DNA from 4 places in the Mesorhizobium sp. M1334 genome. Region 2 is predicted to be linked to each of the others. Evidence: predicted binding sites of a transcription regulator. Region 2 holds the regulator's gene; each other region holds the start of a gene.
What was found. Region 2 encodes PhoB, which activates phosphate uptake and scavenging genes when phosphate is short. Its sites were predicted from a motif close to TGTCATNNANCTGTCAT; they were not measured.
Positions count from the first base shown of each region.

Region 1: the regulator PhoB is predicted to act here: its motif matches at 834-850, upstream of NKH17_RS17830 (alkaline phosphatase D family protein).
Region 3: the regulator PhoB is predicted to act here: its motif matches at 1,329-1,345, upstream of NKH17_RS22350 (LTA synthase family protein).
Region 4: the regulator PhoB is predicted to act here: its motif matches at 1,216-1,232, upstream of ugpB (sn-glycerol-3-phosphate ABC transporter substrate-binding protein UgpB).

Region 1 covers NZ_JAMYLM010000009.1:120,275-122,477, reverse strand. The annotation lists gene NKH17_RS17835 (MFS transporter) at 1-775, shown strand, start outside; gene NKH17_RS17830 (alkaline phosphatase D family protein) at 923-2,203, shown strand, end outside.
Region 2 covers NZ_JAMYLM010000002.1:557,481-559,683, forward strand. The annotation lists gene NKH17_RS06195 (ROK family protein) at 1-595, shown strand, start outside; gene phoB (phosphate regulon transcriptional regulator PhoB) at 605-1,294, opposite strand; gene phoU (phosphate signaling complex protein PhoU) at 1,311-2,018, opposite strand; gene pstB (phosphate ABC transporter ATP-binding protein PstB) at 2,051-2,203, opposite strand, start outside.
Region 3 covers NZ_JAMYLM010000014.1:107,682-109,884, reverse strand. The annotation lists gene NKH17_RS22350 (LTA synthase family protein) at 1-1,288, opposite strand, end outside; gene fabD (ACP S-malonyltransferase) at 1,536-2,203, shown strand, end outside.
Region 4 covers NZ_JAMYLM010000002.1:452,546-454,748, reverse strand. The annotation lists gene NKH17_RS05625 (bifunctional diguanylate cyclase/phosphodiesterase) at 1-1,002, opposite strand, end outside; gene ugpB (sn-glycerol-3-phosphate ABC transporter substrate-binding protein UgpB) at 1,295-2,203, shown strand, end outside.

The DNA.
Region 1 (2,203 bases), on a different contig from region 2:
GCCGGTCGCCATCGCCATTGCAGTGGCCACCGCCTGCCTGGTGCCGCTGGTCTATATGCTGGTGCCGGAGCGCCCGGCCTCGATCGGCATGGTCCGCTATGGCGCCGATGCCGACGACGTGCCGCCGGCGCCGCCGGCCGCGCAAGGCAATTTCCTTTCGCATACGCTGAGCACGCTGCGCCGCGCCGCCGGCACGCGCGTGTTCTGGTATCTGTTCGCCACTTTCTTCGTCTGCGGCTTCACCACCAACGGGCTGGTCGGCACGCACCTGATCGCCTTTTGCGGCGACATGGGCATAGGCGAAGTGCAAGCCGCCGGCCTGCTGTCGATGATGGGCATCTTCGACCTGATCGGCACGACGCTATCGGGCTGGCTCACCGACCGTTTCGACCCGCGCAAGCTGCTCGGCGTCTATTACGGCATCCGTGGCCTCTCGTTGATCTATCTGCCCTATTCCGGCTTTTCGGCAACCAGCCTGATCATCTTCGCCGTGTTTTACGGACTGGACTGGATCGCCACGGTGCCGCCGACGCTGAGGCTTTCCAACGAGGCGTTCGGCGACCGCAGCGGACCGATCGTCTTCGGCTGGATCGTCGCCGGCCATCAGGTTGGCGCCGCGACAGCGGCCTTCTTCGGCGGTACCATGCGCGAGTTGCAAGGCAATTACGAGCTTGCCTTCCTGATCGCCGGTATGACGGCAATAGCCGCCGCCTGCATCTCGCTGCTGATCAACACCAGCCGCCCGGCCTTCGAGCCGGAACCGCAGGCGGCTTAGGGTGCGACAGTTGAGTGCTAATCTCCCCCGTTGAGGGGGAGATCGCCCGCCTGTTCACTGTTATCAAACCTTCATCGTTTCGAAATGTGCCTGAAACATTGAAGCTGGAGCTTGGCGGCGACGTTCAACGCCATCCAGGAGACAGCCATGAACAAGATTTCGATGACGCGGCGCGCTTTCGTCACGTCGGCCAGCGCCGTTGGCCTGGTCGGCGCGTCGGGCCTCGCGCTTCCCTATTACTCGCGCGCCAATCAGCGCCCGGCCTTTACCCACGGGATCCAATCCGGCGACGTCGACGCGACCAGCGGCATGGTCTGGGCGCGCACGGACCGGCCGTCGCGCGTCATGTTCGAAGTGTCGCCGACGGAGAGCTTCGCCAATGCCGTCCGCCTGGCGCCGCTCGATAGCTCGCCGGCCAGCGACTATACGGTGAAGCGGCTGCTTACCGATCTCGCCTCCGACCAGGACATCTTCTACCGCATGGTCGCGGCCGATCTTTCCGATATCAACGCCGTTTCCGAGCCGATCGTCGGCCGCTTCCGCACGGCACCTGCCTCGAAGCGCGACATTCGTTTCGCTTGGTCGGGCGACACCGCCGGCCAGGGCTGGGGCATCGACGACACCGGCATGAAGACCTACGCCACGATCGCCAAGCACACGCCGGACTTCTTCCTGCATTCGGGCGATACGATCTATGCCGATGGCGCGATGAAGGACGAGGTCGACCTGCCCGGCGGCGGCAAGTGGAAGAACACCGTGCTGATCGACGAAAAACGCAAGGTTGCCGAGACGCTGGATGAATACCGGGGTCAGTGGAAATACAATTTGATGGACAGGAACGTGCTGGCGCTGAACGCCATCTGCCCGACGTTCTACCAATGGGACGACCACGAGGTGGTGAACAACTGGTCGGATTCGAAGGATCTGAGCGCCGACGACCGCTACACCGAAAAATCCATCCATGTACTGGCGGCACGCGCGGCGCGCGCCTTCCACGAAATGACGACGATCCGCTACGAGCCGTCGGAGCCCGGCCGTGTCTACCGCAAAATCGCCTATGGGCCGCTGCTCGACGTGTTCTTCCTCGACATGCGTTCCTATCGCGGCCCCAACGGTCCGAATATGCAGGAGACGATGACGCCGCAATCGCGTATCCTCGGCGAACAACAGACGAAATGGCTGAAGCGCGAGCTGGCGAATTCCAATGCAACCTGGAAAATCATCGCCGCCGACATGCCGCTCGGCCTCGTCGTCTGGAACGACGGCACCAAGAAGGTCGGGGCTGAGGCAATCAGCAATGGCGACAATGGCCCGGCCAAGGGGCGCGAGCTGGAAATTGCCGACCTCCTTCGCTATATAAAGAACGCGGGGATCGGCAATACCGTCTGGCTAACCGCTGACGTGCATTACACAGCCGCGCATTATTAC
Region 2 (2,203 bases):
CATCCTGCTTTCGCATGGCATCGGTATGGGGCTTGTGCTGAAGGGCGAACTGTTCACCGGGACGCATTCCTCGGGCGGCGAATTTGGCCACATGATCCATCATCCGGGCGGCGCGCTCTGCCGGTGCGGGCGGCGCGGCTGCATCGAAGCCTATGCCGGCAACTATGCCATCTGGCGCAACGCCAGGCAGATGAGCGAAGACAGCGAACCGGTCGCCGACGTCAGCGACGCCGACATGCGCGCGCTGGCCGCCCGCGCGCGCGAGAAGGATGGGCCGGAACGCGAGGCCTACCGCAAGGCCGGCGAAGCGCTGGGTTTCGGTCTCGGCTCGCTGTTCGCGCTGATCGATCCGGCACCGGTCGCGATGGTCGGCGCCAGTGCCGCCGCCTTCGATCTGATCGAGCCGGCCTTGCGCAAGGCCATCGCCCAGACCGCCGGCGGCCAGCACTCGGGCTCGATCTCCTTCGATACCGAGCCGAACGAATTGCCGCTGATCCGCGAAGGCTGCGCGATGCGGGCGTTAAGCTTCGTCGACCAGGAGATTTTCGCGCCGGGCGCGCAAATGAGGCCCGGCGTCAGAAAGAACGTCGCCTGACCAGGCGGGTCAATCTTCCCGGATCGCGTAACCGGCACCGCGGATGGTGCGGATGACATCCGGCATGCGGCCGTTGTTGACGGCCTTGCGCAGCCGCCCGACATGCACGTCAACGGTGCGTTCGTCGATATAGATCGTCTCGCCCCAGACATTATCGAGCAACTGGCTACGCGAGAAGACGCGGCCCGGATGCCGCATCATGAACTCGAGCAACCGGAATTCGGTCGGCCCGAGCCGGATCTCGCTCTTCTTGCGATAAACCCGGTGCGATTCGCGATCGAGCACGATGTCGCCGACCTTCAGCACGCTGGACAGCACTTCCGGCTTGGCGCGGCGCAGCAGCGCCTTGACCCTGGCCATGAATTCCGGTGTCGAAAACGGTTTGACCAGATAGTCGTCGGCGCCGGTCGAAAGACCGCGCACCCGGTCGCTCTCCTCGCCGCGCGCGGTCAGCATAATGATCGGCAGCCGCTCGGTTTCGGGGCGCACCCGCAACCGGCGGCAGAGCTCGATGCCGGAAACCGCTGGTATCATCCAGTCGAGCACCAGAAGGTCGGGCACATTCTCCTGCAAACGGATCTCGGCTTCGTCGCCACGTGTCACCACCTCGACCTGGTAGCCTTCGGATTCGAGATTGTAGCGGAGCAGCACGCCCAACGGCTCCTCGTCCTCCACCACCATTATGCGTGGTGCGATCATCGGCTGGGCACCCCCATCATGTCACCGGTGCGGACATTGTCGTTTCGTCCTGCTTCGGACGATTGACCGGCAATTGCTCGCCGGTCAGCACATAATACGCATTTTCGGCGATGTTGGTGACATGGTCGCCGATCCGCTCGAGATTCTTGGCGCAGAACAGCAGATGCGTGCAAGCGGTGATGTTGCGCGGATCTTCCATCATGTAGGTCAACAGCTCGCGGAACACGGACGTGTATTTGACGTCGATACGCTCGTCGGCGGCACGCAGCTTGGCCAACGCGGCCGCATCGCCTGCAGCATATTCCTCGATGACGCCCTGCACCTGAATGAGCACCAGCTGCGCCATCGCATCGATGGAATGCGAAAGGTCGCGCGGCGTGACGCTGAGGCCGACCGCGCTCACACGCTTGGCGATGTTCTTGGCAAGGTCGCCGATGCGTTCGAGGTCGCCGGCCATGCGGATCGCTCCGACGACATGGCGCAGATCGTGAGCCATTGGCTGGCGCTTGGCGATCAGGGTGATGGCGCGGTCGTCCAGTTCGCGTTGACGCGCGTCCATGATGGCGTCGTCGGAGACGACGCGTTGCGCCAGCACGTTGTCGGAATTCAACAGGGCCTTGGTCGCCCCGCCGACCATCGAACCGGCGAGGTCGGCCATGTCGCGGATCAGCTTGCTGATCTGCTCGAGATCCTCGTCGAAAGAAGCGACTGTGTGTTCGCCCATGGTCCTGTCCTCATATGCATGATCGGAACGGCTCAGCCGAAGCGGCCGGTGATGTAGTCCTGCGTGCGCTTCTCGCGGGGCGACGTGAATATCTTCTCGGTCCGGTCGAACTCGACCAGTTCACCCAGATACATGAAGGCGGTCTGGCGCGACACGCGCGCCGCTTGCTGCATGTTGTGGGTGAC
Region 3 (2,203 bases), on a different contig from region 2:
GCAGGCTGACGGCGAAAAAGAAGACCGGCTCGGCGCTGGTATCGGCTTCGCGGATGATCTCGTCGGTCATCGCTGCGTCCGACGCGAGCGGTCCGCGCTTCTGCATGGGCGGCAACGTCTCCTCGGACTTGAAGTCGTTGAAGCCGAAATCGGCATAGACGGCCCCCCGATTCCAGAACCAGTTGGTGCCGGGATGGATGGCGCGCGCCCGGTAGCCCTGACTTTTCAGGAAGGTCGCCAGCGAGGGAGTCGGTGTCCGCACATATTGCTGGTAGGGAATGCTGCCCGCCGGCAGGAAGGCGTTGGAAAAGCCGGTCAGGGCCTCGAACTCGATGTTGGCCGTCATGCCGCCGAACTCGGGCGAGAACATGTAGCCCGTGCGCAGTGCCCGCACATTGGGGATAGGGTCGGGTGTGATGGTGACGCCGGGCAGCTTGGTCGGATCCCAGAAGGATTCGCTCATCACGACGATGATGTCGGGCTTCTCGGCAGGTACCGAGGCGATCACCTGCGGTTTGCCGATCGCTTCGATCGCCTTGTCGGAATAGCCGGGCGGCGCCGAGACATGCGCCATCGGGACGTTCAGCGCGAAGGCGAGCGCAAAACCGTTCGAGGCATAGTTTTCCTTCTGGTCCCACATAATCGGGATGATCTGCAGCCGGTCGCGCGTCCACGAGAAGGTGGCATAGTCCATGATGGAGACGAAGAAAGCGATCAGCGGCACCGTCAGCGTCAGCCGGGCAAGGCGGCCCTTGTGGCTGAGCGCCGGAACGCGGCGGCGCCATAACCGCCAGCCATAGACGAGCAGCGACAGCCCGCCGACGATGCCGATCGCCAGGGCAATGGCGGTTCCTGGGCGGTCGCGGACCAGGAGCGGCATCAGTGCCACGATCTGCCGGGAATAGAGGAAATCGGTCGGATAGAGCGGATCGCCGAGATAGAGCGACTTCTGGTGGCCGACGAACGCCAGCGACAATGTCAGCGGCGCGACGATCATCAGGCTCTGATGGCTGCGGCCGAGCACGGCGTCGAGGCCGATGAGGATCAGCGCAAAAATGATGATCGTGGTCCAGCCGGGTTTGAAAGGCTGCAGAAAGAAATCAATGGTGCCGGCAAAGTTGCCGCGCACGATCAGTTCGATGGCAAACACCAGGATGGCCGCAGCCAGCAAGCTGATAAGGCCATAGCGGATGACAGGCCATCTGCGCGCCGGCAGATAGCCAGTCGACGGATCGCCTTCAAGAAACTGTGGCGCCGCCTCGGCTGCGCTCTGCTTGGTCTTTGCCACTTCAATAGTTCCCCGGCCCGCAACAAAGGCGTCACTCGATTGTCATCGAACTGTCACGCAAAGCCTAGCGCCTGCGGCGGAAATAAGAAGAGCCAACAAACAAATCGTGAGCGGTTTTCATCATGAGTGATCGCCAAAAAGCCTGCCGAAACAGGCACTCGGCCGACGCTGAGCGGTCAAGGTTGGACTTGACTTGGGCGCACGCCTTGCGTCACAGGCAGCGAGAACCAGCAGCTGGGAGCCGACCATGGCCATCGCATTCACCTTTCCGGGGCAGGGCAGCCAGGCCGTCGGCATGGGCAAGGACCTCGCCGATACTTTTGTGGAATCGCGGCGGATCTTCGAGGAAGTCGACGACGCGCTCGGTGAAAAACTATCGCAGCTGATCTGGGAAGGCCCGGAAGAGACGCTGACGCTGACCGCCAATGCTCAGCCGGCGCTGATGGCGGTGTCACTCGCCGCAGTCCGGGCGCTGGAGGCGCGCGGCTTCTCCCTGAACGGCAAGGTCACCTATGTCGCCGGCCATTCGCTCGGTGAATATTCGGCACTTGCGGCCGCTGGTTTCGTTTCGGTCGCCGACGCCGCCCGGCTGTTGCGTATCCGCGGCAATGCCATGCAGGCGGCTGTACCGGCCGGCGAGGGCGCCATGGCGGCGATCATCGGGTTGGAACAGGCCGACGTCGAGGCCGCTTGCGCAGAGGCCGCCCAAGGCACCGCCAAAGATCCTGCGCAAGCCTTGGTTTGCCAGATCGCCAACGACAATGGCGGCGGCCAGCTGGTGATCTCCGGCGCCAGGCCGGCGGTCGAACTGGCGGCAAAGCTATGCACGGAGAAGGGCGCCAAGCGGGCGCTGATGCTGCAGGTCTCGGCGCCCTTCCATTCGGCATTGATGAAGCCTGCGGCCGAGATCATGCG
Region 4 (2,203 bases), 100 kb from region 2:
GATCTTCCTGGCGATCAGCTCGACAGGAACTCTCGCGCCGTCGCTGCCCCTTAATGTTGCTTCCTGCGCCTGTTCGCCGAAGCCGGATATATCGGCTGCGCTCTGTCCCTCGAAAAGCTCGCCGAGTTGCATCGTGTTCAGGGTGGCTGTCGCTGTTCCGGTCAGCTTCGCCATACTGTCATTGGCACTGACGATGCGGGTGCCATCGCAAACGATCAGACCTTCCACCGCCGCGTTGGCGAGATCGTGCATGCGATCGGCCTCGAGCTTCTGGCGGCGAAAGCGCAGGTCGATCCACAGCGCCGCACCTGACAGCACAAGGATTACAAGGCTGGCGACCGCTGCGGCAAAGGCCTGGGAAATGGGCTCGACGGAATGTTCGGATATTTCAATCGAGGAATCCGGAATGATCGACACCGCGGTCATCGCGATGAAATGCAAGCTGCAAATGGCCAGCGTCAAAAGCGCGGCGCCGCCGAGAGTCGCGAGTGCTGACGGGCGGCGCAAGACGACCAGGAGCGCCAGTGCCGCAAGGGTCACTCCGGCCAGAAGCGATATCGCGACAAGGAGCAGGTTCCATACGACCCGGCCTTCGACCTCGAAAGCGGCCATGCCGATGTAGTGCATCGTCGCGATGGCGCCGCCGAGAATGGCGCCACCGACGAGGAAATGGTCGATGCCGCGCCGCAAGGTGGCGACCCACATCCCAAGCGCGGTCAGGATGACGGCGGCGGCAAGCGAAAAGGCGGATAATCCCGGATTGTATGCGTTCGGTATTCCCGGCGTAAACGCGGTCATGGCGATGAAATGCGTCGCCCATATGCCGAACCCGGTCGAGGCCGCGGCGATCATCAGCCAGACAAGCCGGTTTCGCTCGGTCGATCGGCCGACATGCTTAAGGAGATTAACCGCAGAGAAACAAGAAATTCCACAGACGAGTGCGGCGAGCGCAACCAGTCTCAGGTCGTGCTGATTTACGATACAATTATAGACCGTCAGCATCCTGGTTCACTCGGTCAAAACTAACAGGGAGGTGTGACGGATTAGCTCTTGGAGATTTTAACGAATAGTTAACCCGTAGGCCATGAGGCGGGTCTTTTCGGGGGAAAACCGATGCCGCTGCGCCGAAAAAGGCGGTGATGTCGTTTCTGACGCCCGGTTTCGGTAGCGAGTGCACTTTAGGAAGGAATGGAGTTCATTGATCGGCAACAAAACCGTTGTCCGATTGTCATCAGCGCCACATATTGGCTTTGCGGAGGTGCCCCTTTCGCCAATGACAAACGGGAGATGAAACATGAAGTTCTTCGGCTTTGCGGCCGGTATCGCCGCCACCGTGACCCTGCTTTCCACCACCTCCGCCTTCGCCGTCACGCAGATCAGCTGGTGGCACGCCATGACCGGCGCCAACGCCGAGGTCGTCGCCAAGATCTCCAAGGATTTCAACGCCAGCCAGAGCGAATATGAGCTCGTTCCGGTGTTCAAGGGCACCTATCCGGAGACGCTGAATGCCGGCATCGCTGCCTTTCGTGCCGGGCAAGCGCCCGATATCCTCCAGGTGTTCGACGTCGGCACCGGCGTGATGATGGCGGCCGAGGGTGCGATAAAGCCGGTGGCCGATGTGATGACCGGCGCCGGGATGACTTTCGACAAGAGCCAGTATCTGCCCGGCATCGTCGGCTATTATTCCAAGCCGGACGGCACCATGCTGTCCTTCCCCTACAACTCCTCCTCGCCGATCCTCTACTACAACAAGGACATCTTCCAGAAGGCAGGCCTCGACGTGAACAATCCGCCCAAGACCTGGAACGAGGTTTGGGAAGCCGCCAAGAAGATCAAAACGAGCGGCGCCGCTTCTTGCGGCTATACCTCGACCTGGCTGACCTGGATCCATCTGGAGAATTTCGCGGCGTGGAATGACGTGCCTTGGGCCACCCAGCAGAATGGCCTGGCCGGCGGCGACGTCGAACTCAAGATCAATGCGCCGATTTTCGTCAACCACTTCCAGGCGCTCGCCGACCTGGCCAAGGACGGCACGTTCAAATATGGCGGACGCACCTCCGAAGCCAAGCAGATATTCCTCGCCGGCGAATGCGGCATCTTCACCGAATCGTCGGGCGGCCTCGGCGATATCGTCAAGTCCGGCATGAACTATGGCATCGGCCAGCTTCCCTACGACAGTGACGCCAAGGGTGCCCCGCAGAAC